Regions from separate parts of the Streptomyces sp. SM18 genome, predicted to be linked through region 1. Evidence: riboswitches for the same ligand, from Rfam matches in the RefSeq annotation. Region 1 holds a riboswitch; each other region holds the start of a gene.
The links. Region 1 has a riboswitch for thiamine pyrophosphate ahead of thiO (glycine oxidase ThiO). Riboswitches for the same ligand answer to the same signal wherever they lie in the genome.

Region 1 (10,316 bases):
CGCGGAACGGCTCGGCCCCGATGTGGCCCGCCCCGATGTTCGCGTGGCGGTCCTTGTGCGCGCCCACCACGTCCTTCGAGTCGTTGGCGTGGATCAGCTTCAGCCGGCCCTCGCCCACGGTGTCCACCAGCAGGTCCAGCGTCTGCCGCATCCCGGCGGGGCCCGTCAGGTCGTGGCCCGCCGCGTAGATGTGGCAGGTGTCCAGGCAGACGCCGAGCTTGGGATGGGAGTCCAGGGCCTCGAAGTACGGGCCGAAGTCCCAGGTCCGGGAGCAGAGCGAGGAGCCCTGCCCGGCGGTCGACTCCAGCAGCAGGAACGGGTCGTCGTCGTGGGTCAGCTCGTCCAGCAGCGGCCTGAGCCGCTCGCGCACCTGGGCCAGCGCCACCTCGCGCGGGCGCCCGCCGGTGGCCGAGCCGGTGTGGACCACCACACCGAGGGCGCCGATCTCCCGGGCCCGGCGCAGCGAGTGGCGCAGCGACCGCACCGAGTTGTCCACCGTCGCCTCGGTGTGCGAGCCGAAGTTGATCAGATACGGGGCGTGGACGTACGCCGGTATCGACTCCTGGTGGCACCGGGACCGGAACAGCTCGTCCTGGGCCGGATTTCCGGGCGGGGTGGCCCAGCCGCGCGGATTGGCCACGAAGACCTGCACGGCCTCGGCCGCCAGCTCCCGCGCGTAGCCGAGGCCGGTCTTCGCGAGGCCGCCGGCCACCGGCACATGGCCGCCGACGGGGTTGCGCGTGGAGGGTGTGGTCCGCACTAGAACGCCTTGGTCCTGATCGTGACGGTGGAGCCCTCGGCGGCCTTCTCGCCGCCCTTGACGGACTGGCTCGCGACCTTGTCGCTGAAGGAGAGCAGCGGGCGGTCGACCTTGACCTCGAAGCCCGCCTCCTCCAGGGTGTCCCGGGCCTCGTCCACGTCGCTGCCGGTCACGTCGGGGACCTCGACCATGCGCGGCCCCTTGGAGACCGTCAGTTCGACGGTGTCGCCCTTCGCGGCCTCGGCCCCGCCGCCCGGCGCCTGCTTCGCGACCTCGCCCGCGGCCTCGGGCGCCTCGATCCGGTCGGGGAGGACCTTCGCCTTCAGCCCGGCCTCGGCCAGCTCCGCCGTGGCGTCCTCGACGTCGAGGCCCGTGACGTCGGGGACGTCGACCGGGGCGCCCTTGCTGACGACCAGGGCGACCCCCGACCCGGCGTGCCGCTCGGTGCCGACCGGGGGATCCGTGCGGACGACCTCGCCCCGCGCGACCTCCTCGCTGAACTCCCGGGTCACCATCCCCTGTTCGAAGCCCGCCTCCTTGAGCTGCCGCCGGGCGTCGGGCAGCGGGAGCCCCTCGACGTCGGGCACCTTCAGGACCTCCGGACCGCGCGAGATGACCAGCTTCACCGAGCCGTTGCCCCGGATCCGCTCGCCCGACGCGGGGTCGCTGCTGATCACCGTCCCGCGCTCGACCGTGTCGCTGTAGGCGCGCTCGACGCCCTTCAGGCCCAGACCGGCGTCGGTGAGCCGCTCCTGCGCCGCCTTCTGGGTCTGGCCCAGCAGGGAGGGCACCTGGGTGAACTGCCCGGAGTTGATGTACCAGACACCCGAGCCCACGCCCAGCACCAGCAGCAGGGCGAGGAGCGCGGCGAACATCCCCCGGCGGCGGTCGAGGGCGAACCGTCCGCCCCGGCGCGGCCGGGACGGGGGTCCGTCCGGGGGCATCTCCAGCCGGCTGGTGTGGTGCGCCGTGCCCTGACCCTCCGGGATCACCCGGGGGATCACACTCGTACGGTCCTCGGCGGCGTCGTGGGTGCCGGCGACGGCCTGCGGGGGCATCGCGTCCAGCTGCTCCTCGGTGAGGGCCGCCCGCGCCTCACGGGAGCGGGCGAGCAGCGCCACCGCGTCGGAGGGCCGCAGCTCGGGGTCCCGGGCGGTGGCCTCGGCCACCAGCGCGTCCAGCCCGGCCGCCAGCCCCGGCACCGCGCCGGACGGGGCGGGGACGTCCTCGTTGAGGTGCTGGTAGATGACCTGGGCGGCGGTGTCCCCGGTGTGCGGCTTGGAACCGGTGAGCATCTCGTACAGCACGACACCGCAGGCGTACACGTCGGAGCGGGTGTCGGCCGAACCGTGCTCGATCTGCTCGGGGGCGAGATAGGAGACGGTGCCCAGCAGCGACCCGGTGGTGTCCGTCACGGTGCCCACGGCCCGTACGAGACCGAAGTCGGCGACCTTCACCCGGCCGTCGTCGCCTATCAGGACGTTCTCCGGCTTCATGTCGCGGTGCACGAACCCCGCCCGGTGGGCGGCGCCGAGGGCGGCCAGGACCGGCTCCAGGATGTCCAGGGCGGCCCGGGGCTGGAGCGCGCCGCGCTCGCGCAGCACGTCGCGCAGGGTGCACCCGGCGACGTACTCCATCGCCAGATACACGTACGCGCCCTGCGCGCCCTGGTCGAAGACGCCCACCACGTTGGGGTGGGCGAGCCTGGCCACCGACTTGGCCTCACGGATGAAGCGCTCGACGAACGCGACGTCGGTCGCCAGCGTCGGGTGCATCACCTTCAGGGCGAGCACCCGGTCGAGCCGCGTGTCCATGGCCCGGTAGACCGTGGCCATACCGCCGACGGCGATGCGTGCGTCGATGCGGTAGCGGCCGTCGAGCAGCTGCCCGACGAGGGGGTCCTGGAGGGTCGTGTCCACGGGGTGAGTCTACGAGCCGCCACCGACACCCCGGACGCCCCGGTGGCGCTCCGGGGCCGTTCTGCGACGCAGCCGTGACAGGGACACATGGATGCCGTGACCGGGGCGGCGTCCCGGAGGCGGTCTCAGAAGGCGGGGCGCTCCGGGTCCAGCACCGCCCGGCCGTCCACGGGCGAGGAGGCCTCGGCGAAGTACCGGCGCGGGATGCGGCCCGCCCGGTACGCGAGACGGCCCCCGTCCACCGCGTGCCGCATCGCCGCCGCCATCAGCTCCGGCTCCTGGGCCCGGGTCACCGCCGAGGCGAGCATCACGGCCGCGCACCCCAGCTCCATCGCCAGCGCCGCGTCCGACGCGGTCCCCGCACCGGCGTCGAGGATCACCGGGACCTGGGCCTGTTCGGTGATCAGCTGGAAGTTGTGCGGATTGCGGATGCCGAGCCCGGAACCGATGGGGGAGCCGAGCGGCATGACCGCCGCGCACCCGACGTCCTGGAGCTTCCGGGCCAGCACCGGGTCGTCGTTGGTGTACGGCAGGACGGTGAAGCCCTCGTCGACCAGGATCTCCGCCGCGTCCAGCAGCTCGACCGGATCGGGCAGCAGGGTCCGCTCGTCGGCCACGACCTCCAGCTTCACCCAGTCGGTCCCCAGCGCCTCACGGGCCAGCCGGGCGGTCAGCACGGCCTCACCCGCGGTGAAGCAGCCCGCGGTGTTCGGCAGGACCCGGATGCCGAGCCGGTCCAGGACGGAGAGGACCGAGCCCTGGACCGTCGGGTCGAGACGGCGCATCGCCACGGTGGTCAGCTCCGTGCCCGAGGCGATCAGGGCCCGCTCCAGCACCTCCAGGCCGGGGGCCCCGCCGGTCCCCATGATCAGCCGGGAGGAGAACGCCGTGGAGCCCAGCGTGAACAGGTCGTCGGACACGGTCAGCCTCCCTGGACGGCGGTGAGGACCTCGACGCGGTCGCCCTCGGCGAGCGTGGTGGCGGCCCACCGGCCGCGGGGCACGACGGCCTCGTTGACCGCGGCGGCCACCCCGGAGTGCGCGGAGGTCAGACCGGCCACCAGGGCCTCCAGCGTGGTACCGGCCGCGACGGCGCGGCGCTCCCCGTTGACGGAGACGGAGACGGAGACGGAGACGTCGGCGGGCGAGGTGGTGGCCGTGACGGGCGTGGCGGGCGTGGCGGGCTCGGTCATGCGGGCTGCTCCTGGTGCGCGGATGGGTGTACGGACGTACGGACGGGCTCACGGGAGCCCGTGGCGGCGAACCGGGCCGGTGTGAACGGCTGGGCCAGCTCCGGGACCTCACCCGTCGTCAGCAGCGTGGCCATCACCTCGCCGGTGACCGGGGTGAGCAGCACCCCGTTGCGGTGGTGGCCCGTCGCGAGATGCAGCCCCGGCAGGGCGGTCGGACCCAGCAGCGGGGCGTTGTCCGGCGAGGCGGGGCGCAGGCCGGCCCGGGTCTCGGTCAGCGGCAGCTCGGTGATGCCGGGCACCAGCTCATGGGCGTCGCGCAGCAGCTCGTAGACCCCGCCCGCGGTGACCGTGACGTCCCAGCCCATCTCCTCACTGGTCGCGCCGACGACCAGCTCACCGTCGGCGCGCGGGACGAGATAGACGTGGCTGCCGCGCACCACGGCCCGCACGGTCCGGCTGAGGAAGGGGGCGTACACCGGCGGAACCCTCAGCCGGAGCACCTGCCCCTTGACCGGCCGGACCGGCGGCAGCACCTCCTCGGGCAGCCCCGCGAGCCGGCCGCTGAGACTGCCCCCGGCGAGGACGACCTGGTCCGCGTCCAGCCGGGCGCCGTCCGCCAGGACCACGCCCGCCGCCCGGCCGGCGGTGACGGACAGCCGCTTCGCCCAGCCGCGCCGGAAGACGACCCCGGCCCGCTCGCACGCCGTGACCAGGGCCGCGGTCAGCCGCCGGGGATCGACCTGGTGGTCGCCGTCGACCCGCAGCCCCCCGCGCACCCCCGGGGCGAGCATCGGCTCAAGACGGCGGCACTCCCGCCCGCTCAGCCATTCCGACGCCAGACCCGACCGCCGCTGCAACGCGTGCAGCTCCCGCAGATGGGCCCGGTCGTCGGTGTCCAGCGCGACCGACAGGGTGCCGCACGCCCGGAACCCGGTCCCCCGGCCGCTCGCCTCCTCCAGCTCGGCCACGAACGCCGGATAGCGTGCGGCGGAGGCGACGTTGAGGCCGAGCAGCATCTGCTCGCCGTGATGGAGCTCGGTGACGGCGGCCAGCATCCCGGCCGCGACCTGGGCGGCCCCGCCGCCCGGCTCCGGGTCGGCCACCGTGGTGCGCAGCCCCCGCTGCGCCGACCGCCAGGCCGTCACCAGACCGATGAGGCCCCCACCGACGACCAGGACGTCGGATCCGTCCGCGGCTCTACCCATGGGCGTCCAGCCCCTCCCTTCGCCGGCATGACCCGGATCAGGTTGTTGACGGTCGGAGGCCGGTCAGCCTCCCTCTCAGCCCGGTGCGTCCGGGCTCCCGCGAGTGCCTTACCTCGGCCACCCTAAGCCCCGCCGCCCCACGCCTGTAAGGGAGCCCTCCGCCGTGGCCCGTTCACCCGACGGACTCGTCCTGACGCCCGTCGCCGACGGGTCATCCGGTACGCGGGCGGTGACATCGCGCGCGGCCACCTCGTCGGCACCCGGGACGCCGACACCCTCGACTTCAGGTACGTCCAGCTCGGGCACGACGGGACGACCTCGCCGGGGCACTGCCCGTCCACCGTCACCGAGCTTCCCGACGGACGGGTACGGCTGACCGAACGGTGGACCTGGGAGTCCCGGGAGGGTGGCGGGACGAGCGTGGTGGAGGAGCCCGCCGACCGAGGGCCGTCATCTCGTTAGGGTGGAGGCGTGAGCGAGCAGCAGACGCGGCCGACGCAGCCGCAGCACGTCGTGGTCGTCGGCGCCGGCATGGCCGGGGCGCAGACGGCCGTGGCCCTGCGCGAAGAGGGCTTCGCGGGTTCCGTCACCCTGATCGGCGCCGAACCCCATCAGCCCTACGACCGGCCCCCGCTGTCCAAGGCGGTCCTGCTCGGCACGGCCGAGGACCCCGCCTTCGACATCGACTTCGAGGAACTGCGCGTCACCCTGTGCCTGGGTGTGCGGGTGACCGGTCTGCGCGCCGACGCGCGGGAGGTGGACACCGATCGCGGGCCCGTGGGCTACGACGCCCTGGTGCTGGCCACCGGCGCCGAACCCGTCGTCCTGCCCGGCACGCACGACGTGCCCGGCGTCCACCTGCTGCGCACCCTCGACGACGCCACGCGGCTGCGGCCCGTCCTGGAGCGGAGCCACGACGTCGTGGTCGTCGGGGCCGGGTGGATCGGCGCGGAGTTCACCACCGCCGCCCGCGCCGCCGGCTGCGCGGTCACCGTGGTCGAGGCGGCGGACCACCCCCTGGCGGGCACCCTGCCCGCCGAGGTCGCCGCCCCGATGGCCGCCTGGTACGCCGAGAGCGGGGCCGAACTCCTCACCGACGCCCGGGTCGACCGGGTCGTGCCGGGCGCCGTCCACCTCGCGGACGGCCGGGAGATCCCCGCCGGGGCCGTGGTCGTCGGCATCGGCGCCAGGCCCGCCACCCGCTGGCTGGAGGGCTCCGGGGTCGCGCTCGGCCCGGACGGATCGGTCACCGCCGACGCCACCCTGCGCACCTCGCTGCCCGACGTCTACGCCGTCGGCGACTGCGCCTCCTTCCCGTCCGCCCGCTTCGGGGAGCGGCTGCTCGTCCACCACTGGGACAACGCCCTCCAGGGCCCCAGCACGGCCGCCGCCGCGATCACGACGGGCCGGGCGCCGGTGTACGACCCGGTGCCCTACTTCTGGTCCGAGCAGTTCGACCGCTTCGTGCAGTACGCCGGCCACCACACCGCCACCGACACGCCGCTGTGGCGCGGCACCCCCGACGACCCGGCCTGGACCGTGTGCTGGCTGCGTGACGGCGTCCTGACCGCGGTGCTGGCCGTGGGCAGACCGCGTGACCTCACCCAGGGCCGCAAGCTCGTCGCGGCCGGGGCGCGGATCGATCCGGCGCGGGCGGCGGACCCCTCCGTACCCCTGCGGTCGGCGGCCCTGTAGGGACCCGCCGACGGCCCCGTACGGGACACGGGACGCGCCCCGTACGGTCGGCCCGGCTACCGGCTGTCGGTCCCAGATGGCACGCTTGTCCCTGTGACCGAGATTGACGCAAAGATCGATGCTCTCGTCCCCGACTGGCTCCACCTTCCCGACATCGCGGAAATGCTCGATGTCGAGGTGACGCGCGTCCGGCAGCTGGTCAAGGAGGGCCAGCTGATCGCCGTACGACGTGGTGAGAACCGGACGCTCCAGGTGCCTGCCGCCTTCATCGACGGCGACAAGGTGGTCAAGGGCCTCTCCGGGACCCTGACCCTCCTGAGGGACGACGGCTACAACGACGAAGAGATGCTGGACTGGCTCTTCACCCCCGACCCGACCCTGCCCGGCACCCCCGCGCAGGCCCTGAGCGAGAATCGCGGTACGGAGGTGAAGCGCCGCGCCCAGGCGCTCGCCGTCTGACCGGACGACCGTGACCGGGGTGCGGGCCGTGACCCACGGCCCGCACCCCGCCGTCACCGGACCGCTCCCGCCCGGACCCGCCGGCACCTCCGCCGCGCCACCGACGGGCCCACCGACGCATCCCTGGGGGGAAATCTTCATGTCCACGCCTCGCTCACGGCTGTCCGACGCCCGGCTCTACCTCTGCACGGACGCCCGCACACGCCAGGGCGACCTCCCCGCGTTCCTCGACGCGGTGCTCTCCTCGGGCGTGGACATCGTCCAGCTCCGCGACAAGGGCATGGAGGCCGCCGAGGAGCTGGACCACCTCGCCGTGTTCGCCGACGCCTGCGCCCGCCACGGGGCCCTGCTCGCGGTCAACGACCGGGCCGACGTCGCCCACGCGGCCGGTTCCGGCGTACTGCACCTCGGGCAGGGCGACCTGCCGGTGCGGGCCGCCCGCGCGATCCTCGGGGACGAGGTGCTGATCGGCCGCTCCACCCACGCCGAGTCCGAGGTGGACGCCGCCGCCGTCGAGGCGGGCACCGACTACTTCTGCGCGGGCCCCTGCTGGCCCACCCCCACCAAGCCCGGCCGGCACGCCCCGGGCCTCGGCCTCGTGCGGTACGCCGCCTCGCTCGGCACCTCCCGGCCCTGGTTCGCGATCGGCGGCATCGACACGGGCAACCTGGACCAGGTGCTGGACGCGGGCGCGCGCCGGGTCGTGGTCGTACGGGCGATCACCGAGGCGGACGACCCCGCCGCGGCCACCGCCGAGCTGGCGAAGCGCGTCCGGGCCCGCTCCCTCTGACGCGTCTGCCCGCCCCGCCGACGGGTCCCTCCGCTCCGGTGCGGAGGCGGCGGTCCCACCGCCGGGCCGGGATGTCCGAGGGGTGGACAAGAAGTGGTGCATTCCGGGCAAACCGTGCGGTCCGGTTGGGGTACCGCCCGGCCCTGGTTAACCTCCCGGTATGGCCCTTGGCACACCTTCCACCTGGACGGATCACGCGCCCACGGTGCGTGAACTCCTCGCGACCGGCAAGACGTCGTACTCCTTCGAGTTCTGGGCGCCCAAGACCGCGAAGGGCGAACGGAACCTCTGGAACGCCCTGAGGCGGGTCGAAGCCGTGCGCCCGAGCTTCGTCTCCGTGACCTACGGGGCCGGCGGCTCGACACGGGAGGGGACGGTACGCGCGACCCAGCAGATCGCCGCCGACTCCACCCTCACCCCGGTCGCCCACCTCACCGCCGTCGACCACTCCGTCGCCCAACTGCGCAACATGGTCGGGCAGTACGCCGACGCGGGCATCAGGAACATCCTCGCGGTGCGCGGAGACCCGCCGGGTGACCCGATGGGCGAGTGGGTCGAGCACCCGCAGGGCGTGCGGTACGCCGCCGACCTCGTCCGGCTCATCAAGGAATCCGGCGATTTCTGTGTCGGCGTCGCGGCCTTTCCCGAAATGCACCCGCGATCGGACGACTGGGACTCCGACATCCGGCATTTCGTCGACAAATGCCGGGCCGGTGCCGACTACGCCATCACCCAGATGTTCTTCCACCCGGAAAGCTATCTGCGGATGCGTGACCGCGTGGTCGCGGCGGGTTGCGACACCCCGGTCATTCCCGAGGTGATGCCGATCACCAGCATCCGGCAGTTGGAAAGGTTCGCCCAGCTGAGCAACGCGTCGCTGCCTTCCTCGCTGAAAGAGCGACTCCTCGCGGCCAAGGACGATCCGGCCGCTGTACGCTCCATTGGCATCGAGTTCGCGACGGAGTTCTGCGCGGAGTTGGTCTCCGAGGGTGTCCCGGGGCTGCACTTCATCACGCTCAACAACTCCACGGCAACGCTTGAGATCTACGAGAATCTCGGACTGCACAGGCAGTCGTGACCGGCCGTACCCGTCACCGACCGGGTCGGCCGTAGAAGGGGGCGGGCGTGGGCTGGACGGTCCTCTACATCGCTTTCGGCATGGTGGCACTGTGGCTGCTGGGCGAGGTGCTGCTGCAGTACAAGGCACGGCTGCGCTGGAGACTTCTGGCCTTCACCGGATTCCTCGGGGTGGTCCTCGGGGTGCTGACCTCCTCCAGGCTGGTGATCGTGGTCGGCGCGATCGCCTTCGCCACCGGCCAGACGTATGTGACGCTCTCCTTCCGCCGTGGCTTCTCGACGGGCTGGGCGGTCGGCGGCAAACCGGGGGCGAGCCGGCGCCGGCGCGGTTCCGGCAGCGCCGGACCCACGCTGGAGGTCTCCGACCTGGAGTACCAGGAGCCCGCCCCCGGGCAAGCTCCCGACCACACCCCTGAACAGGCCCCCGAGGAACCCGCGTTCGCGGTCTACGAACCGCAGCCGCTGCCCGACGACACCGGGCAGTACGGCGTCTACACCGACCCCGCCCCGGCCGGGAGCGCCGACACCCCCGAGCAGGAGCGGTACGACGCGTACGACCCGTACGCCGACCAGGGGCAGGACGTCTTCGGCGGCCGGAGCGCCTATCCGGGCCAGGAGAGCTATCCGGGCCAGGAGACCTACCCGGGCGGGGGCGGCTACCCGGGCCCGTACGAACACCCCGCCGGACAGCAGGAGTACGCCGCCTACGCGGACCCCTACGCGGCGAACGGCGGCACGACGGGCGCCGGGGGGTACCCCGCGCACGACGGATACGGCGGCGGCACCCACGGCGACGGGTACGGCGGGGGGTACGACGCGCAGCCGGCCGCTTCCTACGGCGACCCCTACGCGAACCAGTACGCCACCGACACCCCGCCCGGCGGGGTGTGGGTCCCCCAGCAGCGGGAGAGCGACCCGTACGCGCCGCTGCCCCCGGAGGCACCCGCCCAAGCCCCCTACGGCGGCGGCCCCGCCCACGGCTACGACAACACCGGGCCGAACGAGCAGTACCGCTACTGAGCCCGGCCTGGTCCGACCGCACCCGTCGGCCCGGCCCGTCCCCGGACGGCCGCCGGGCGGACGGGCGGACGTGGCTCAGCGGGAGCCGCGGAAGCCGTCGCCCTCCACGACCAGTCCGGCGACCAGCGCGCCCGACATCCCGGCGTGGGCGGGGCCGCCACCGGGATGCGACCAGCCGCCCGCCAGGTAGAGGCCGGGC
Region 2 (10,316 bases), 2.0 Mb from region 1:
GATGCCGTCCGGCACATCGGCGTCCCGGATGAACTCCTTGTACGCCTCGTCCAGCACCACCAGCACATCGCCCGGCACCCGGTCCAGGAACCGCTCCAGCTCGGCCCTGCGCACCACCGTGCCGGTCGGGTTGTTGGGGTTGCAGACGAAGATCATCCGGGTGCGGTCGGTGATCGCCTCCGCCATCGCGTCGAGATCGTGCACCTCGCCGTCGGTCAGCGGCACCCTGACCGAGGTCGCCCCGCTGACCTGCGTGATGATCGGGTACGCCTCGAAGGACCGCCAGGCGTAGATGACCTCGTCACCCGGGCCCGAGGTGGCCTGGAGCAGTTGCTGCGCCACGCCGACCGAACCGGTGCCGGTGGCCAGGTGGGACACCGGGACGCCGAACCGCTCCGACAGCTCGTCCATCAGACCGGTACAGGCCATGTCCGGGTAGCGGTTGAAGGCTGCGGCGGCCGCGAGAGCCGACTCCATCACGCCCGGCAGCGGCGGGTAGGGGTTCTCGTTGGAGGACAGCTTGAAGGCGGCCGGACCACCGGCCGCCGCCGGCTTGCCCGGCACATAGGCGGGGACGCCGTCCAGCTCGGCGCGCAGCTTGGGGCTCTTCTCGCTCACCGCAGGTCCTCCTCGACCGTCCGTACACAGGAATACTGCTCACCTTATGAGGATTGGAGGCCTCTGCGAATGGTGCGTGCCCGAAATCTCCTCGCGCGCGGGGCCGTACCGGCCGCGGACCGGTCCGGCTCGGGTCCGGCGCCGTCCGCCGCCGGGCCGGAGCAGGGGGCGCAATCCGGTTCCGGCGCGCGCCGGTGGCTCACTCCGTGGTGCGCATCCCTCGAAGAGGTGAGTTGAGGCCGCTGCGCGTCCGGGGCCATGCAACAGGCACTCACTCCCCGGCGCGTGAATCCTCATCCAGAAATGGCACAACTTCCTTCACTTGCAAGGCATTTAGCACTTAACGATCATGCAGAAACGTGCCTGTCGATGTAGGCATATGCGACCGGCCCTACCCGCCTCCGGAGCCCTACTATCGGCTCGCCATGACAGCAGCAGGGAAGCACCAGGTGAGCCGGACAGAGACGCCCCGGCGCAGCGGCCGGCAGGGACGGGCGGGCATCCGCGACGTCGCGGCGGCGGCCGGCGTCTCGATCACGACGGTCTCCGACGCCCTCAACGGCAAAGGCAGACTGCCGGACGCCACCCGTCGCCATGTCCGCGAGGTCGCCGAGCGCCTGGGCTACCGTCCGTCGGCCGCGGCCCGCACCCTCCGCACGGGCAAGTCAGGCCTCATCGGGCTGACCGTGACCACGTACGGGGATGAACCTTTCACCTTCACCGAGTTCGCGTACTTCGCGGAGATGGCCAGAGCCGCCACCTCGGCGGCGCTGGCCCGCGGTTACGCGCTCGTCATCCTCCCCGCCACCTCCCGCCACGACGTCTGGTCCAACGTGGCACTCGACGGGACGGTGGTGATCGACCCGTCCGACCAGGACCCCGTGGTCACGGAGCTGGTCCGGCAGGGCCTGCCCGTCGTCTCGGACGGCAGGCCGGCCGGTTCGCTGCCGGTGACCGCCTGGGTCGACAACGACCACCGGGCGGCCGTGCTCGACCTCCTCGACCATCTCGCCGCGGCGGGGGCCCGCCGTATCGGGCTGCTGACCGGCACCACGACCGACACGTACACCCGCCTGTCCACCACCGCCTACCTCCACTGGTGCGAGCGGGTCGGCCAGGACCCGGTCTACGAGTCCTACCCGGCCCACGACCCCTGTGCGGGCGCGGTCGCGGCCGACCGCCTGCTGGCCCGCCCGGACCGCCCGGACGCCGTCTACGGCCTGTTCGACCCCAACGGGACGGATCTGCTGGCCGCCGCCCGCCGCTACGGGCTGCGCGTCCCCGAGGACCTGCTGTTGGTGTGCTGCAGCGAGTCCACGGTGTACGCGACGACCGAACCCCCCATCACGACGCTCTCGCTCAAACCGCGCCGCATCGGCACGGCGGTCGTCCAGCTCCTCATCGACGCCATCGAGGGGGTCGAACACGACGGGCCGCTGGAGCGGGTGATACCGACCGAGCTCATCGTGCGGACGTCCTCGCAGCGCCGGCCGCCCCGGACGACGGTCAGCGCGCCACGCTCACCCGCCGGGGACTGACCGGTGCATTCCGGACCAATTGACCGGTGAACTCCGAGTGCGTCCGGATTCACCACCCCTGGTGCGTCACACAGCACGATCCGCATTCCTATGATGGGCGCACGACACCGCGGACCACCTCTACCAGGCAGGGCCCGTCAGGTGTACGGCGGCGCGACGGTGGTGGAGGGGTCGATGACTCAGGGGGCCGGTCAGGAACCCGTGGTGCGGACAGCGACGTTGCGCGACTTCCGCGTGCCGCCCTATGCGCAGGCGCCGATGCCCCCGCCCCCGCCGCATCCCGGCAACGTCCCGGTGGGCGACGACCCGCCGGAGGGGTACACCCCCACCGAGCGTGACCTGCCGGTGATCACCCGGGACGGCACCGCCCAGGTGCGGGCCGTGCCGGAGCCGCACCAGGGAGCCGACCCGGCCCGTGGTCCGCTGTACGTCGTCGGTGACGTCCACGGGTACCTGGACGAGCTGCTCGCCGCCCTGCGCGAACAGGGCCTGGTCGACGCCGAGGGCCGCTGGGCGGCCGGCAACACCCGGCTCTGGTTCCTCGGCGACTTCACCGACCGCGGTCCGGACGGAATCGGCGTCATCGACCTCGTCATGCGGCTGTCCGCGGAGGCCGCGGCGGCGGGCGGGTACTGCAAGGCCCTGATGGGCAATCACGAGCTGCTCCTCATCGGCGCCAAGAGGTTCGGCGACACCCCGGTGAACTCCGGCGCGGGCACCGCCACCTTCCAGGCGGCGTGGCTGCTCAACGGCGGTCAGAAGACCGACATGGAGCGGCTCCAGGAGGTCCACCTCCAGTGGATGGCCCGGCTCGACGCGGTCGTCGAGGAGGACGGGCACCTGCTGATGCACTCCGACACGACCGCCTACCTCGACTACGGCTCCACCATCGAAGACGTCAACGACACGGTGCACGCCATTCTCACGCGCCACGACGCGGACGAGTGCTGGGACCTGTTCCGCAAGCTCACCAAGCGGTTCGCCTTCCGGGACGAGGGCGGCGCGGAGGCCGTACGCGAGCTCATGGCGACCTACGGCGGGCAGCGCGTCGTCCATGGTCACAGCCCGATTCCCTATCTGCTCGGCGAGGTCGGCACGGAGGACGGCGAGCACAGCCCGCGCACCGTGGTGGACGGCCCGCACGTGTACGCGGACGGGCTGGCCATCGCCATGGACGGCGGCGTCACCATGGCCGGAAAGCTACTGGTCGTCCAACTCCCCCTGCATGACTGACGCTCGACGGGGAAGTTCCCTCACGACCTGACCGCACCGGCCGCCGGGCCTATTTCCGGAAACCCCCTGTCACGTCCTGCCGTAATCGCTCTACCATCGGCGTACCAGTAGCAGGCTCTCCTCCGTTTCCGCCGATCCGCCCGGCAGCCCGGCCGGATCAGGCCCGACGGAGCATCGGGGGATGCACATGAACAGCGCTCCGCACCTGCTGAGCGAGGACCGGCCCGAATACGAGCGGATCCTCGCCGACGCACTGCGTCATGCTCGTGAACACCCGGACCTCGACGGGGTCGGGGACCATCTCAACGCGGAACAGCTCCGGACGATGGCGCTCGACGCCACCGCCCTGATCACCGCCGCGGCCGCCCCCGAGTACGAGCACTACGTGCGCGTCCGGGGCGAACTGCGCGGCCCGGACGGGGTGTCGGAGAGGGACCTGGTCCTCGGATCCGTCCAGGACGACGGGGCCGGGGCCGGCACCCTCGCGGTGATCGCCGCGCTGGCTCCGGTGCTCGCGGGGACCGCCGCCGTGATATTCCTGCTGGTCGGCTATCTGCTGAAGGCGTTCAGCCCGTCGCTGTCCTTCGCCGGGACCATGGTCGCGGCCGGGTGGTTCTTCGCCGCGGTCGCCGCGGCCGCGACACTGGCCGCCGCGATCGGCCTCCTCGTCACCGCGTTGCGCAACGGCTCGACCGCGCTGCCCGCCATGGAGGACGACGAGGAGGAACTGCCCGAGGACGTGGCCCGCGCCCGGGAGGCCTGGCGCCATGCCCTGCTGGAGCGCGGCATCCTGCCGTTCCTGCGGGATGCCCTGGCCGACCCGACCGCAGGGCCCGCGGCCCGTGTCCCGCACCGGTCGGCACACCGCATCCCCAAGATCGGCTACAGCAGGCCGGACTTCTCGGGCCCGCAGGACGGTCCCTCGGCCGGGCCCCGCCCGACGTTCACCAGCCCGGACTTCACCAGCCCGGACTTCGGGGGCTCGGAGCACCAGCCGGAGTGATCCGGACGCGGCGGTGCCTCCCGGACGTGGACAGTTCCACAGGCGGCGGCCCGCCGCTCTCAGAGGCAACGGCCGGGCTTCACTCCTCCGGTGGGCGGCCCGGCAGACGGGCCGCCCGGCGCCGGTGCGGGTGACCGGTTCAGTCCATGACCGGCAAACGGACGCGGTCACCCGCCGCCGCGTACTCCCCGGACGTCCGGGCCTTCCCCGTCTCGGCCCCGGTCCGGTCCGCCCTCGTGCTCACGCCGGACGTCGTGCGAGAGCTTCAGGGAGCGGACATCTCACCCGCAGGCCGAGTGGGCGCATGGTCAAACCACCTTCAAGCCGGGCAGCCAGGCCACCTGGACGACCACGCAGGCGACGCCTCCCGACGCATCCAGGCCCACCCATACCGAGTGGGTCCCGTCACCGTCGGTCGCGAACGCGAGCAGGTCCGCACGCGCCTCCTCGTCCACGGTCCGCAGGAAGAAGCCGCTGTCGGGGTCGAGATCCTCGCCCGCGTCCGGATCGTTGTCCGCCATGGCTCGTCGGTAACGGTCCTGGAGGACGGGCCACGCTCCGGCATCCGCGAAACAGCCGGTCGCCCCGCCCGTGTCGAACCCGTACGCGTGGCCGTCGCGCAGCAGTCTGAGATCGTCCCCTTCCCCCAGAGCCATCGCCCAGGACTTGACGGGCTCATCACTCACCCGCAGCCGGACCGCCGGCGAATCGGTGCGCTCGACCCACGTGTCCTCGAACTCGCAGTGGTACCCGGAGCCGATCTGCGCCGTTTCCAAGGGATAGGTGCCCGGCGGGATCTCGATCGTGATCCTCGGCCGTCCGTCGCCGAGCGGGTCGTCCACCGCCAGCCGGCCGCTGGGCACCCGCAGTCGCGGACCGGCATCCGGCTCCAGGACCACCGTGTTCTCCCGGTGGTCGCCGGTGGTGATCCGGGTGCCGGGCGAGAACAGGGCGGTGAGGCCGCCCGGACCGCCCGGTCGCGGCGGCGACCACGGATCCCCGGCCGGTCCGGGGCCGGTCTTGGTGAACGGCGCAGCCGCGCACCGTATCGAGCCGACGACACCGCACCTGTCGGGAGAGAACAGCGGCCAGCTGCCGAACTCAGGCCGCCGCAGCCACCTTTCGCCCTCAGCGAGGTCCGGCACCGTCACCGTCATGGGCCCCGTGTCTCCTTCCGGTCTGCGCGACAGCGAGCCCCTTCCCCCCGGAAACAGCTCCAGAACCGTCCGGTCGCTGGACCGTTCGAACTCCGGCACCTCGGGACCCGCGTAGACCCAGCGCTCGGTGTACCTGCGCAACAAGCGGTCCTCGTCCAGCAGCCGCAGTTCCAGGTGCTCCACCCGCCGTCCATGCTCGTCGTACACCCACACCCCGGCGTAGTGGTCACGCCAGGACACCAGACGGACCTCGAACGGCCCCGCGCTCCCGGCGGCCCGGTACGCCACGACGTACGGCAGGCCCGCCGAGTCCCGCGCCCATGCCTCCTGCGGGCTCAACGGCCCGACCTCAGCACCCGCCCGGAAATCCCACCCCTCGGCATGGCTCATCTCGACCACCGGACCGCCCACCTGTACGCCTCCCCGACTCCGTGCCGAGCACGTTACCGAAGCGCACTGACAGCGACGGGAGCGACCGACAGCCGGAAGGCACGCACCACCGGGCCGAACCGCGCGCGAGGTCGCTCGGCCCCAATCCCCGGCGCCGGGCTGCTGAGCCGGGCGACAGCGTGACGGAGCATCCACCTGGTGACGGACGACGCCGGCAAGCCGTTCGCGGTGGGTTTCGCGGAGGCGGGCCGGCCAGGACCGGTGTCCTGGCGGGCCCCCTCCAGCGAGGCGGCCAGGTCAGTCGGCCGGCCCGCCGCCCGTCTCCGCGAGCGGCAGATAGACGCGGTTGCCCGCCGCCGCGAACTCCTCGGACTTCCGGGCCATCCCCGCCTCGATCTCGGCCTGGTCCGCCCCGTGCTCACGCCGGATGTCGTGCGAGATCTTCATCGAACAGAACTTCGGCCCGCACATCGAGCAGAAGTGCGCGGTCTTCGCCGGTTCCGCGGGCAGCGTCTCGTCGTGGAACTCCCGCGCCGTGTCCGGGTCGAGCGCCAGGTTGAACTGGTCCTCCCAGCGGAACTCGAACCGCGCGTCGGACAGCGCGTCGTCCCACTCCTGCGCCCCGGGGTGGCCCTTGGCGAGGTCGGCCGCGTGGGCGGCGATCTTGTAGGTGATGACGCCCGTCTTGACGTCGTCCCGGTTGGGCAGCCCCAGGTGCTCCTTCGGCGTGACGTAACAGAGCATCGCCGTCCCCCACCAGGCGATCATCGCCGCCCCGATGCCCGAGGTGATGTGGTCGTACGCGGGTGCCACATCGGTGGTCAGCGGGCCGAGCGTGTAGAACGGCGCCTCCTCGCAGATCTCCTGCTGGAGGTCGATGTTCTCCTTGATCTTGTGCATCGGGACGTGCCCCGGCCCCTCGATCATCGTCTGCACACCGAACCGCTTGGCCACGGAGTTGAGCTCACCCAGCGTCCGCAGCTCGGCGAACTGCGCCTCGTCGTTCGCGTCGGCGATGGAACCGGGGCGCAGGCCGTCGCCGAGGGAGTACGTCACGTCGTAGGCCGCGAGGATCTCGCAGAGCTCCTCGAAGTGCTCGTACAGGAAGGACTCCTGGTGGTGGGCGAGGCACCAGGCCGCCATGATCGACCCGCCCCGGGAGACGATGCCCGTCTTGCGGCGGGCGGTCAGCGGGACGTACGGCAGCCGTACGCCGGCGTGCACCGTCATGTAGTCGACGCCCTGTTCCGCCTGCTCGATCACGGTGTCCTTGTAGATCTCCCAGGTCAGCTCCTCGGCGTGGCCGTCCACCTTCTCCAGCGCCTGGTAGAGCGGGACGGTCCCGATCGGAACGGGGGAGTTGCGCAGGACCCACTCGCGGGTGGTGTGGATGTTGCGGCCGGTGGACAGGTCCATCACCGTGTCGGCGCCCCACCGGGTCGCCCAGGTCATCTTGTCCACCTCCTCCTCGATGGAGGAGGTGACCGCGGAGTTGCCGATGTTGGCGTTGACCTTCACCAGGAACCGCTTGCCGATGATCATCGGCTCGATCTCCGGGTGGTTCACGTTGGCCGGCAGCACCGCCCGGCCCGCCGCGATCTCCTCGCGGACGACGTCGGGCGCGACGTCCTCCCGGATCGCGACGTACTCCATCTCCGGGGTGATCTCGCCGCGGCGGGCGTAGGCGAGCTGGGTGACCGGCCGGCCGTCGCGACCGCGGCGGGGGCGGCGCGGCCGTCCGGGGAAGACCGCGTCGAGGTTGCGCAGACCTCCGCGCGGCGAGGTGTGCTTGAGCCCGTCGTCCTCGGGGCGCGCGGGGCGTCCCTCGTACTCCTCGGTGTCCCCGCGGGCGACGATCCAGTTCTCCCGCAGGGGCGCGAGCCCCCGGCGGACATCGGTCCCGGTGGCGGGATCGGTGTACGGCCCCGACGTGTCGTAGAGCGTCACGTCCTTGCCGTTGGTGAGGTGCACCTGACGGACCGGCACCCGGAGGTCCGGGCGCGAGCCCTGGACGTACCCCTTGTGCCAGCCGATGGACTTCCCGTCCTCGCCCGCCGGAGCATTCCGCACATCCGGGGTCTTTCGCGCGTCAGGCACTTTCCGTGTGTCAGGCGCCTTCTGCGCATTCTGCTTCGAGGCAGGCGTGCGTGCGTCCGCTGTGGTCATGAGACCTACTCCCTACGCCGGCATTACCCGGTAACAGGTTCGGCGGTCGGCGCAGCGTGTCCCGTACGGATATACGGAGGTCAGCGCCCTCTCAGCCCGGTGCTCCGAGCTCCCGCGTGTGCAAAGGTGTCTCCACGCTAGCCTCCCGTCTGGCGTGCTGGCCAGAGGGCCTCCCCTCTTCTTGGGATGATCGCGGGGTGACGTCCCCACACAGCGCACCCGACCCCCACGACCCCGCTCCGGGCAGCACGCAGAGCCATGCGCATGCCCACACGCACAGCCACGGTCCGGCCGCACCGGTCTCCACACATCTGCGCAAGGTCATCGCGGCCGTGCTCATCCCCTTCGCCACCGCGGTCCTCGTCGGGATGGTGGCGCTCTGGCCCGGCGGGGCCCCGGCCCACGAACGCACGGGCGTCGGCTTCGACCGGCAGACCCAGGACGGCCGGGTGGTGAAGGTCGTCGCGGTCGACTGCGCCGACGTGAACGCCGGGCAGGTGCCGCCGACCGGCGACACCTCGACGCCGTCCGGGCGTGAGGCCGTCGCCGAGCAGACGGGCTCGTGCAAGAAGGCCACGGTCGAGGTGACGACCGGCAAGGACAAGGGCCGCACGTTCGTCGAGATCATCCAGCCCGACGCGACCCGGAAGCTGAAGCAGGGTCAGGGGGTGGTCGTGGCGTACGCGCCCGACGCGCCCCGCGACCTCCAGTACTCGGTGACGGACGTCGACCGTTCGTTCCCGATGGCCCTGCTGGCCGGAATCTTCGCCCTGGCGGTGGTCGGCGTGGGCAGACTGCGCGGACTCATGGCGCTGATCGCCCTCGCGGTCTCGTTCGCGGTGCTCACGCTGTTCATCCTGCCGGCGATCCTGCAGGGTTCGAACCCGCTGCTCGTGGCCGTCGTCGGGGCCAGCGCGATCATGCTGATCGCCCTCTACACCTGCCACGGGCTGACGGCCCGTACCTCCGTCGCCGTCCTCGGCACACTCATCTCACTGGTGCTGATCGGCCTCCTGGGCTCCCTCTTCATCGGCTGGGCGAGCCTGACCGGCAACACCGACGACAACACCGGCCTGATCCACGGGCTGTACCCGGAGATCGACATGAGCGGCCTGCTGCTGGCCGGTGTCATCATCGGATCGCTCGGCGTGCTCGACGACGTGACCGTCACCCAGACGTCGGCGGTCTGGGAACTGCACCAGGCGGACCCCACCATGGGGGTCCGGCGGCTGTACAAGGCCGGTATCAGGATCGGCCGCGACCACATCGCCTCGGTCGTCAACACCCTCGTGCTCGCGTACGCGGGCGCGGCGCTGCCCCTGCTGCTGCTCTTCTCCATCGCGCAGAGCAGCGTCGGAGTGGTGGCCAACAGCGAACTGGTCGCCGAGGAGATCGTCCGGACGCTCGTCGGGTCGATCGGGCTGGTCGCCTCGGTGCCGGTGACGACCGTGCTCGCCGCCCTGGTGGTCTCCGCGGACCGCACGGGGCTCGGCGCGGAAGCCGGAGCTCCTGCACCCGTACGGACCGGGAGGGGCCGACGCCGCAAGACGTGAGCACGCGGGCTCACGGACGCAGCGGTGCCCTCGCCCGTTCAGCCCGCGTTCTGCTCCTTGGCGAGGATGCGGCCCAGGGCCTCTTCCAGACTGCCGTCGAAGTCACCCAGCGTGTGCTCCTGTCCCAGTGGTACCAACTTGTCCGTCCGGTCGAGAAATGCCACAAGAGGTGCTGTGCCGGCCCGGAAGAGCGCACGGTCGGCGCCCACCTGGAGCCGGATGTGTACGTCCGAGAGACCCTCGGGTTCGGTCGGGGCAATGTGCACATCGCCGTCGCCACTCGGGCTGTTGAGCCCGTCCAGCAACAACTCACGACCGAACGCCCAGGTGACGGGGGCGTCACCGGGCAGGTGGAAGGTCATGCGGATCGCATACGGATCGCTGACCTCGTACCGGAGCTCCACCGGAATACGGAACGAGAGTTCCTCCGAGACGAGGAAGCTCATCATGACCTCTGCTTGAACCGACTCGCGCATCGTTCAACCCCGCAGTAGATGAAACTGGCCAGGAATGATCCCCCATGGCCCTATTGACGCCATCGTGATGCACGCGATAGCAGATCACAAGGAGTGATTTTTCAGATACTGATAGAGAACACGAACGAGCGCAAGAACGTGGTTACTTCGCAGCGTAGTTGTTCGATCGCAGCGAGCAACCG
Region 3 (10,316 bases), 3.7 Mb from region 1:
TACTCCAGCGAGTTCCCGATGGCCTCCAGCGGCGGCACCAGGAAGGTGGAGCCGCTCGCCTCGGCGGACTGGAGCGCGCGGTAGAAGCCGAAGCCGTACCCGCCGGAGGTGTCCAGGGAGCGTTCCACCAGGACGCCGAGCGGCAGCACGACCAGCAGCGCGAGGGTCAGCAGCACCCCGCCGAGCAGGGCCCGCTGTCCGGCGCCGCGGGGCGGCCGGGAGGTCTGCGCCGGGTCCACCAGCCGCAGGGCCGTCTCCCTGCGCCGCACGGTCCACGCGTGCACGGCGAGGATCGCGCCGACCGCGGCGAACTGGACCAGGGTGAGCACGGCGGCCGTCGGCAGGTCGAGCAGCTGGGCGGTCTGCCGGTAGATCTCCACCTCCAGCGTGGAGTAGGAGGGGCCGCCGAGGATCTGGACGGCGCCGAAGGAGGTGAAGGTGAAGAGGAAGACCATCAGCGCGGCGGCGGCCACGGCGGGGGCCAGCGCGGGCAGGGTCACCCGCCGCCAGGCGGCCAGGCGCCCGGCGCCGAGCACCCGTGCGGCCTCCTCCTGGCGGGGGTCGAGCTGCGCCCAGAGACCGCCGACGGTCCGTACGACGACCGCGTAGTTGAAGAACACGTGGGCGAGCAGGATCGCCCACACCGTGGTGTCCAGCCGTACGCCCCACAAGTCGTCGAGCAGTCCGCCGCGCCCCAGGAGCGCCAGGAAGGCCGTGCCCACGACGACCGTGGGCAGCACGAACGGCACCGTGACGACGGCGCGCAGCAGCTGTTTGCCGGGGAAGTCGAAGCGGGCGAAGACATAGGCGCCCGGCAGTGCGATCAGCAGGGTGAGCGCGGTCGAGGCGAGCGCCTGCCAGGTAGTGAACCACAGGACGTCCAGGAGGTCCGGCCGGGTCAGCACCTCGCCGGCCCGGCCCCACTGCCAGGCGCCGTCCGCCTTCAGCCCGCGGCCGACGATCGCCGCGACGGGGTAGGCGAAGAACAGCGCGAAGAAGGCCACGGGCACGGCCATCAGGCCGAGCCGCAGCGCGCCGTCCCGCCGTCGCCCGCCGCGGCGTGCGGCGGGCACGGCTACTTCACGGTGATCGAGGACCACGACCGGACCCACTGCTCACGGTGCTCGGCGATCTTGTCCGGGGCCACCGTCGCGGGCTTCGCGGCCTGCGCGCCGAACTCGGTGAAGAGCTCGGGCAGCGCGGCGTCCTTCGCGACGGGGTTCACGAACATCTTCAGCGGCATGTCCTCCTGGAACGGCTTGCTGATCAGGAAGTCCAGCAGTGCCTTCCCGCCCGCCTGGTTCTTCGCGCCGTCGAGCAGTCCGGCGAACTCGATCTGCCGGAAGCAGGTGCCGGTGGCGACCCCGGTCGGCGCCTTCTCGGGCTGCGGATCGGCGTACAGCACCTCGACGGGCGGGCTGGAGGCGTACGAGACGACGAGCGGCCGGTCGGCACCGGCCTTCCTGCCGCCCGCGGAGCCGGAGAACTCCTCGTTGTAGGCCTGCTCCCAGCCGTCGACGACCTTGACGCCGTTGGCCTTCAGCTTCTTCCAGTAGTCCTGGTAGCCGCTGTCGCCGTAGGTGGCGACGGTGCCCAGCAGGAAGCCGAGGCCGGGCGAGGAGGTCGCGGCGTTCTCGGTGACGAGGAGGTCCTTGTACGCGGGCTTCAGCAGGTCGTCGAAGGACGCCGGCGGGTCGAGCTTCTTGTCGGCGAAGTACTTCACGTCGTAGTTGACGCAGATGTCGCCGGTGTCCACGGGGGTGACCCGGTGCTTGTCCGCGTCCAACTGGACGTCGGGGGCGACCCGGTCGAGGCCCTTCGCCTCGTACGGGGTGAACAGCCCGTTGTCCAGGGCCCGGGAGAGCAGGGTGTTGTCGACGCCGAAGAAGACGTCGCCGCGCGGGGAGCCCTTGGTCAGGATCTCCTGGTTGAGCGCGGCTCCGGCGTCACCGCTCTTGAGGACCTTGACCGTGTAGCCGGTCTCCTTCGTGAACGCCTTGAGGACGGAGTCCGAGGCGTCGAAGGAGTCGTGGCTCACCAGCGTGACGGTCTTGGACCCGCCGGAATTCCCGGTCCCGGAGGCGTCGTCGGAGCTGCCGCAGCCCGCGAGGGCGGTGACGCCGAGCGTGGCGGCGAGGGCGGTCGCCGCGTACTTCGTGGTGGTGCTCATGTGATTCCTCCTGGGGGTGACCAGGAAGAGACGCGGCCCCGCCCGCTCGGTGAGCGGGCAGGGCGCAACAGCTTGAGTAAGGTCCGAACTTCCTACCCGGAATGACCCGGGCGAGGTTCAGAGGGTCTGCGACGACCGGTGTCCGGTGCCGCACTCTCAGCGCTGTGGCGCTCCCCTGTCGGAATATGAAGTTGAATCTCCCGGCCAGGCTACACCGGCCGGAAAACGCCTCGTCGGCCGGTTCACGGCCGTCCGGCCGGGCCGCCGCGGCCCGGCCGGATCCGGCTCAGCGCTCGGAGGCGGCGAGCTGCCCGCAGGCGCCGTCGATCTCCTGGCCGCGGGTGTCGCGGACCGTGACCGGCACCCCGTGGGCCGCGATGGCCTCGACGAACGCCTTCTCGTCCTCGGGCCGCGACGCGGTCCACTTGGAGCCGGGCGTGGGGTTCAGCGGGATGAGGTTGACGTGCACCCGCTTGCCCTTGAGCAGCCGGCCGAGCAGATCGCCCCGCCACGCCTGGTCGTTGATGTCGCGGATCAGCGCGTACTCGATGGAGATCCGGCGGCCGGACTTCTCCGCGTACTCCCACGAAGCGTCCAGGACCTCCCGGACCTTCCAGCGGGTGTTCACGGGGACGAGGGTGTCGCGCAGCTCGTCGTCCGGGGCGTGCAGCGAGACGGCGAGGCGGCACTTGAATCCCTCGTCGGCAAAACGCAGCATGGCCGGAACCAGGCCCACCGTGGACACCGTGATGCCCCGCTGCGACAGCCCGAGCCCGTCCGGGTCGGGGTCGGTCAGCCGGCGGATCGCCCCGACGACGCGCTTGTAGTTGGCCAGCGGTTCGCCCATGCCCATGAAGACGATGTTGGACAGCCGCGCGGGCCCGCCCGGGACCTCGCCGTCGCGCAGGGCGCGCATGCCGTCCACGATCTGGTGGACGATCTCCGCGGTCGACAGGTTGCGGTCGAGCCCGGCCTGCCCGGTGGCGCAGAACGGGCAGTTCATCCCGCAGCCGGCCTGGGAGGAGATGCACATCGTCACCCGGTCCGGATACCGCATGAGGACGGACTCGACGAGCGTCCCGTCGTGCAGCTTCCACAGGGTCTTGCGGGTGGTGTCGTCGTCGCAGCTGATGTGGCGCACCACGGACATCAGGTCGGGGAACATCGCCTCGGCGAGCTTGTCCCGCGACCCGGCGGGGATGTTCGTCCACTCGGCCGGGTCGTGCGCGTACCGCGCGAAGTAGTGCTGCGACAGCTGCTTGGCGCGGAAGGGCTTCTCACCGATCGCGGCGACCGCCTCCCTGCGCTCGTCGGGCGTGAGGTCGGCGAGGTGCCGCGGGGGCTTCTTGGCTCCGCGGGGCGCGACGAAAGTGAGTTCTCCGGGCTTAGGCATGGTTCTTCCAGTGTGGCAGACACGCCGGGGTACTCACTCCGCCCGGCGTTCGCCCTCGTGGGACGGGCCTTCCGCGGCCGCCGGTACGTGCCTGAGGTCCGCCGCTCCGGGAGCGGCGGACCTCAGGTGTGGGCTGTCGGGGGCGGCCGTCAGCCGGAACCCACGAACACCACCAGCAGCAGCCAGACGATCGGCGCCGTGGGCAGCAGGGAGTCGAGCCGGTCCATGATGCCGCCGTGGCCCGGCAGCAGCGTGCCCATGTCCTTGATCCCGAGATCCCTCTTGATCATGGACTCACCGAGGTCGCCGAGCGTGGCGCTGGCGGCCACCGCGAGGCCCATCAGCAGCCCCTGCCACCACCGCCCGCCGTCGATGAGGAACTGCGTGCAGAGCGCGCCGACGACCATCGCGAAGGCCACCGCGCCGAACAGGCCCTCCCGGGTCTTGCCGGGGCTGATCCGGGGGGCGAGCTTGTGCGTGCCGAAGCGCCAGCCCACCGCGTACGCACCGGTGTCGCTGACCACCGTGAGCAGCAGGAAGACCAGCACCCGCCACGCGCCGTCGTCCGCGCTGAGCATCATGGAGACGAACGTGGCGAGGAACGGCACGTAGAACACGGCGAAGACCCCCGCCGTGACGTCCCTGAGGTAGTCCTCGGGCGGCCGCGTCATCCGCCACACGAGCACCGCGAGCGCGGTGAGCGCCATGGCGATCCAGGCGCCCTGCGCGTCCCACACGTAGCCGGCGACCACCATCATGGCGCCGCCGACGGCGAGCGGGACGAGCGGGGCGTCGATGCCCTTGCGCTCCTTGAGCCGGGAGGTGAGTTCCCAGAGTCCGACCACCACCGCCAGCACGACCACGCCGACGAAGACGGCCTTCACCACGAACAGCGAGCCGATGACGACGGCGCCGAGCCCGACCCCGACCCCTATGGCGGCGCGCAGGTCCCGCCCCGCGCGCTTCTTCTGCGGCGGGGGCGGGGGCGTCGGGGCGGACATGGGCTCCTGCGGCCTCTCGTCGCGGAACAGGGGGCCGCTGACGTGTGTGGCGTCCCTGTTCCGGTCGTCGCGGTCGTCGGCGGCTCTACCTTCGTCGGGAACGTCCGGCACGATGGGCATGGGCCGAGTCTGCTGGGCGCCGTGCACATCGTGGGCGGGACCCGCCGGGGCGGCCCCCATCTCGGGCGCGCCCCGGTAGCCGGCTCCCTGCGGGGCGCCCCAGGAGGAGTCGTTCATCAGACTTCGAGCAGCTCGGCTTCCTTGTGCTTGAGCAGCTCGTCCACCTGGGCGACGTACTTCGCCGTGGTGTCGTCGAGCTCCTTCTCCGCGCGGCGGACCTCGTCCTCGCCGGACTCCTTGTCCTTGACGAGCTTGTCCAGCGACTCCTTGGCCTTGCGGCGGACGGCGCGGATCGAGATCTTGGAGTCCTCGGCCTTGTTCTTGGCGACCTTGATGAACTCCTTGCGGCGGTCCTGCGTGAGCTCCGGGAAGGTCACGCGGATGATGTTGCCGTCGTTGCTCGGGTTGACGCCGAGGTCGGAGTCGCGGATCGCCTGTTCGATGTTGCGCAGGGCGGTCTTGTCGAACGGGGTCACCACGGCCATCCGCGGCTCGGGGACCGAGAACGAGGCCAGCTGGTTGATCGGGGTCAGCGCGCCGTAGTAGTCGGCGACGATCTTGTTGAACATCGCCGGGTGCGCACGGCCGGTGCGGATCGCGGCAAAGTCCTCTTTGGCGACCACGACGGCCTTCTCCATCTTCTCCTCGGCTTCGAGGAGGATTTCTTCGATCACCACGTGCTCCTGCGTGTCTTGGGTGGACCCGGCATCGTCGGGCCCTGCGGATCCTGCGTCGCGTCCTCACCTGCACGGTGTCCGACCGGCAGGCCGTTGTCCATCCTGTGGGCCGTCAGGCCCGGGTGCTCTCGCCGCTCACCAGCGTGCCGATCTTCTCACCCTTGACCGCGCGGGCGATATTGCCCTCCGCGGTCAGCTCGAAGACGAGGATCGGCAGTGCGTTGTCACGGCAGAGCGTGATGGCGGTGGCGTCGGCGACCTTGAGGTCACGGGTGATCACCTCGCCGTACTCCAGCGCGTCGAACTTCACCGCCTCGGGGTTGGTGCGCGGGTCGGAGTCGTAGACCCCGTCCACCCCGTTCTTCCCCATGAGCAGCGCCTCGGCGTCGATCTCCAGGGCGCGCTGGGCGGCGGTGGTGTCGGTGGAGAAGTACGGCATCCCCATGCCCGCGCCGAAGATCACGACGCGTCCCTTCTCCAGGTGCCGTACGGCGCGGAGCGGGATGTACGGCTCGGCTACCTGACCCATGGTGATGGCGGTCTGGACGCGTGAGTCGATGCCCTCCTTCTCCAGGAAGTCCTGGAGCGCCAGGCAGTTCATGACCGTGCCGAGCATGCCCATGTAGTCGGACCGTGCCCGGTCCATTCCGCGCTGCTGGAGCTCGGCTCCACGGAAGAAGTTGCCGCCACCGATGACGACCGCGATCTCGGCGCCGTCGCGTACGACCGCGGCGATCTCACGGGCGATGGCGTGCACGACGTCGGGGTCGACGCCCAGACCGCCGCCACCGGCGAACGCCTCGCCGGACAGCTTCAGCATGAAGCGTCCGGACACCTTGCCGTCGTCGCGTTTGTGATCACCCTGTGTGGTGCCCGCGCCGTTGTTCATGGAGATTCTCCTCGTGCACATACGAAGAAGGCCATTGCCGGTGGGTCTGGTGTCCCTCAGCGGCAATGGCCTCCTCGTCAGATCTGCGGTCGTCCGGCATGGTGCGGCCGACGACTGCACCAGACCCTATCGGGTCTGCCGTTGTTCGCGGACGGACTCAGATGCCGACCTTGATGCGCGCGAAGCGCGTCAGGCTGACACCGGCCTCGTCCAGGACCTTCTGGACCGACTTCTTGTTGTCCTTGGCGAAGGCCTGCTCCAGGGCGACGACCTCCTTGAAGAAGCCGTTGACGCGACCCTCGACGATCTTCGGGAGGGCGGCCTCGGGCTTGCCCTCCTCACGCGAGGTGGCCTCGGCGACACGGCGCTCGTTCTCGACCGTCTCGGCCGGGACCTCGTCGCGGTTGAGGTACTTCGGCGCGAAGGCGGCGATGTGCTGCGCGACGTCCTTGGCGACCTGGGCGTCTTCCTTGTCCAGCTGGACGAGGACGCCGACCTGCGGCGGGAGGTCGGGCATCGTGCGGTGCATGTACGCGGCCACGTAACCGCCGCTGAACTGCGCGAAGCGGTCCAGGACGATCTTCTCGCCGAGGTTGGCGTTGGCCTCGTCCACGTACGCCTGGACGGTCTTGCCGGCCTCGATCTCCGACGCGAGCAGCGCGTCGAGGTCGGCCGGGGAGGTCGCGGCGACGTGGGCGGCGAGCGCGTTGGCGACGGTCTGGAACTTCTCGCCCTTGGCGACGAAGTCCGTCTCGCACTTCAGCTCGAGCAGGACGCCGGAGGTCTTGTCGTCGGAGATCAGCGAGACGACGGCACCGTTCTCGGCGGAACGGCCCTCGCGCTTGGCGACGCCCTTCTGACCCTTGATACGGAGAGCCTCGACGGCCTTGTCGACGTTGCCGTCGGCCTCGTCGAGCGCCTTCTTGCAGTCCATCATGCCGGCGCCGGTGAGCTCGCGGAGCTTCTTGACGTCGGCGGCGGTGTAGTTCGCCATGAGTCTGTGTTTCTCTCTCGAAGTCTGAAAGATCTACGGGTCAACGGCGGGGGCGGTGCCTGTGCACCGGCCCCCGCCGTCTTCAGCCGTGACTGTCGGGTGTCAGGCCTGCTCGGCGTCCGCGGCCGGAGCCTCGGCGGCGGGGGCCTCGGTGGCCTCGGCCTGCTCGGCGGCGACGACGGCCGGCTTGGCGTCCGCGTCGGCGTCCTTCTCGGTCTCGACGGAGGACTGGACCTCCGCGTCGTCCTTCTTCTCGCCCTCGAGCAGGTCGCGCTCCCACTCGGCGAGCGGCTCGCCGGCGGCCTTCTCGCCCGGCTTCGAGTCACCGGTGGCGGCACCGGAACGGGCGATGAGGCCCTCGGCGACGGCGTCGGCGATCACGCGGGTGAGCAGGGTGACGGAGCGGATCGCGTCGTCGTTGCCCGGAATCTTGTAGTCGACCTCGTCGGGGTCGCAGTTGGTGTCGAGGATCGCGACGACCGGGATGTGGAGCTTGCGCGCCTCACCGACGGCGATGTGCTCCTTCTTGGTGTCGACGATCCAGACGGCGCTGGGCACCTTCTGCATCTCGCGGATACCACCGAGGGTCTTCTCCAGCTTGGCCTTCTCGCGGGAGAGGACCAGGAGCTCCTTCTTGGTGAGGCCGGAGGCGGCCACGTCCTCGAAGTCGATGAGCTCGAGCTCCTTCAGACGCTGAAGGCGCTTGTAGACGGTGGAGAAGTTGGTGAGCATGCCACCGAGCCAACGCTGGTTGACGTACGGCATGCCGACGCGCGTCGCCTGCTCGGCGATGGCCTCCTGGGCCTGCTTCTTGGTACCCACGAACATGATGGAGCCGCCGTGGGCGACGGTCTCCTTGACGAACTCGTAGGCGCGGTCGATGTACGACAGCGACTGGAGCAGGTCGATGATGTAGATGCCGTTGCGCTCGGTGAAGATGAAGCGCTTCATCTTCGGGTTCCAACGGCGGGTCTGGTGACCGAAGTGGACGCCGCTCTCCAGCAGCTCCCGCATCGTGACGACGGCCATGGCCGTACTCCTTGAGGTACTCGGTTGTCGCGACCGCAGGATTGCGCTCGCGCCTGACGCCCCTACGCGCCGTGCCACAAGGGACCGAGGAGCGCGGCCACCGTCCGCTGAGAGGGAGGTGGCGGGGCGTGCGAAGTCGACCCGGTGACCCGGATCGCCAGAAGAAGTGTACGGGACCCGCCGGGTGCCGGGTGACGGCGATGTCCACAACCGCTCGGCCGTCCACAGATCCGGACCGTGATCCCCATGGAGCGGGCGCGGAGGGGATCGTTGCGTCATGCGACGCACACCCGAAGTAACGGCCGGCGGGCGGCGGTACGAGCACCCGCGGAGGCGCCGGGCCGAGCCACGGCGGGGACATCCGGCCGCCCCGCCCCCGACGGCCGGGGCACCGCTCGGGGCCGCGCGGGACCGGGGAGTCCGGGGCGCCCCGTCGGTTCCGGTGGTGCCGCCTCAGCACGCGGGGCTTGGGCTTCCTGGCCAGGCGGGGCTTGCTGCGTTTCCGGTGGCTCTGCCGGTGCTGCCGTTTCTGCTGCTTCTGCTGGTGGTCTTGGTGTTCCAGGTCGCCGGGTTGTCCGTGGCCGGGGCTGCGGGCTCGGGGGCCCCGGGGCCGGGGAGGCTGGCCTTACGGGTCGCGGCCGAGACGTCCGCCGCCCGGTCCGGGCCCACGTCGCTCCGTGCCGGCGCTTCCGGGGAACGGAGCTGGCCGCTCGCGGGGCGGCCACGGATCACGCGCGGCTGGGAACCTCCCGCGGGCCCCTACGGACCGGGGCATCGCGGGGTCGATCTCGCGGCCGTGCCGGGCAGCGTGGTGCGGGCGGCCGCGCCGGGCCGTGTCCTGTTCGCGGGCCAGGTGGCGGGGCGCGGGGTGGTCTCGGTCGAGGTGGCCGGCAGCGGTGACCCGCCGCTGCGCTTCACCTACGAACCGGTGCGGGCGGATGTCGCGAAGGGGGACGAGGTGGCCGCTGGACAGAGGGTCGGGACGACCGGGGCGGGGGTCTCCCACTGCGCGTCCCGCTGTCTGCACTGGGGGCTGCGGCGCGAGGACGTCTATCTGGACCCGCTGTCCCTGCTGCCGCCTTCCCTGCTGCGGCGGAGCCCTTCCCGGCTGCTGCCGGTGTTCGGAGTTCCCGTGCCGACCGCCGCGCCGGCCCGCACGGACGAGGCCTTTGAGGCGGCCGGGACCCATGAGGCAGACAAGGCCTATGAGGCGGACGAGGCCTATGAGCAGGTCAAAGCCCATGAGGCGGACGAACTCCGGCCGGCGGCAGAGGCCGCGGCTCACCGGAAGGGCGGTGTCAGCCCCGCACGCCGCGCAGGACCATCGCCACGGCGGCGTCGGCGACCGCGCCGGGCTCCTCCACCCCCAGCTCGATACGGCGTACCGCCGCGTCCACCGAGCCCTGGAGCAGCATCGCGGCCAGCCTCGCCTGGGTGTGGCCCAGGTCGCCCAGCGCCTCGACGATCATGGCGATCAGACCGCCGTGCGCGGCCCGGATCTTCTCCCGGGCCCCGGCGTCCAGCTCGCTCGCGGAGATCGCGACGACCGCGCGGTGCCGCCGGTCCCCGACCAGGTCGAGCTGGCGGCGTACGTATGCCTCGATCTTCTCCTCGGGGGTGTCCACCCGTGCCATCGCGTTCTCGACCTCGGCCGCCCAGACGGGGAAGTCGACGGCGCAGAGTTCCTCGACGACGGCCGCGCGGGACCGGAAGTACTCGTAGACCGAGGATCTGGCGAGCCCCGTGCGCTCCGCGAGGGCGGGGAAGGTCAGCGCCTCCGTACCGCCCTCGGACAGCAGGGAACGCGCGGCGTCCAGGAGGGCGCCGCGCTGCATGGTCCGGTGCTCGGCCACGGAGGCCGCTCGAATCCTGGGCACGTCTCCACTCTACGGCGGCGGGTGGCCGAGGGAAGGTGCGCGTCCGTGATCGACTGGCCGAAGCCGCTCGCTCAGCGTCCGGCGTCAGCCAGTTTCGCGCGGAGTTGCAGCACCGATTTGGTGTGGATCTGGCTGACCCTGCTCTCGGTGACCCCGAGGACGTTGC

Region 2: another riboswitch for thiamine pyrophosphate. It lies ahead of thiC (phosphomethylpyrimidine synthase ThiC); the one in region 1 lies ahead of thiO (glycine oxidase ThiO).
Region 3: another riboswitch for thiamine pyrophosphate. It lies ahead of B9S64_RS24235 (thiamine ABC transporter substrate binding subunit); the one in region 1 lies ahead of thiO (glycine oxidase ThiO).

Annotation. Positions count from the first base shown of each region.
Region 1 covers NZ_CP029342.1:1,649,718-1,660,033, reverse strand. The annotation lists gene B9S64_RS07350 (deoxyribonuclease IV) at 1-760, opposite strand, end outside; gene pknB (Stk1 family PASTA domain-containing Ser/Thr kinase) at 760-2,679, opposite strand; gene B9S64_RS07340 (thiazole synthase) at 2,805-3,599, opposite strand; gene thiS (sulfur carrier protein ThiS) at 3,602-3,871, opposite strand; gene thiO (glycine oxidase ThiO) at 3,868-5,076, opposite strand; TPP riboswitch at 5,074-5,187, opposite strand; partial or broken gene B9S64_RS34905 (hypothetical protein) at 5,242-5,538, shown strand; gene B9S64_RS07320 (NAD(P)/FAD-dependent oxidoreductase) at 5,548-6,771, shown strand; gene B9S64_RS07315 (Rv2175c family DNA-binding protein) at 6,865-7,230, shown strand; gene thiE (thiamine phosphate synthase) at 7,370-8,020, shown strand; gene metF (methylenetetrahydrofolate reductase [NAD(P)H]) at 8,181-9,098, shown strand; gene B9S64_RS07300 (hypothetical protein) at 9,146-10,117, shown strand; gene B9S64_RS07295 (NAD(P)/FAD-dependent oxidoreductase) at 10,193-10,316, opposite strand, start outside.
Region 2 covers NZ_CP029342.1:3,694,772-3,705,087, reverse strand. The annotation lists gene hisC (histidinol-phosphate transaminase) at 1-618, opposite strand, end outside; gene B9S64_RS16560 (LacI family DNA-binding transcriptional regulator) at 1,044-2,156, shown strand; gene B9S64_RS16555 (metallophosphoesterase) at 2,316-3,389, shown strand; gene B9S64_RS16550 (hypothetical protein) at 3,571-4,392, shown strand; gene B9S64_RS16545 (DUF4241 domain-containing protein) at 4,701-5,888, opposite strand; gene thiC (phosphomethylpyrimidine synthase ThiC) at 6,237-8,105, opposite strand; TPP riboswitch at 8,098-8,231, opposite strand; gene B9S64_RS16535 (YibE/F family protein) at 8,303-9,658, shown strand; gene B9S64_RS16530 (SsgA family sporulation/cell division regulator) at 9,697-10,134, opposite strand; gene B9S64_RS16525 (IclR family transcriptional regulator) at 10,236-10,316, opposite strand, start outside.
Region 3 covers NZ_CP029342.1:5,328,703-5,339,018, reverse strand. The annotation lists gene B9S64_RS24240 (iron ABC transporter permease) at 1-1,016, opposite strand, end outside; gene B9S64_RS24235 (thiamine ABC transporter substrate binding subunit) at 1,076-2,170, opposite strand; TPP riboswitch at 2,242-2,357, opposite strand; gene rlmN (23S rRNA (adenine(2503)-C(2))-methyltransferase RlmN) at 2,457-3,563, opposite strand; gene B9S64_RS24225 (phosphatidate cytidylyltransferase) at 3,713-4,801, opposite strand; gene frr (ribosome recycling factor) at 4,801-5,358, opposite strand; gene pyrH (UMP kinase) at 5,474-6,250, opposite strand; gene tsf (translation elongation factor Ts) at 6,408-7,244, opposite strand; gene rpsB (30S ribosomal protein S2) at 7,347-8,273, opposite strand; partial or broken gene B9S64_RS24200 (peptidoglycan DD-metalloendopeptidase family protein) at 8,551-9,276, shown strand; gene B9S64_RS24195 (TetR/AcrR family transcriptional regulator) at 9,572-10,126, opposite strand; gene whiG (RNA polymerase sigma factor WhiG) at 10,222-10,316, opposite strand, start outside.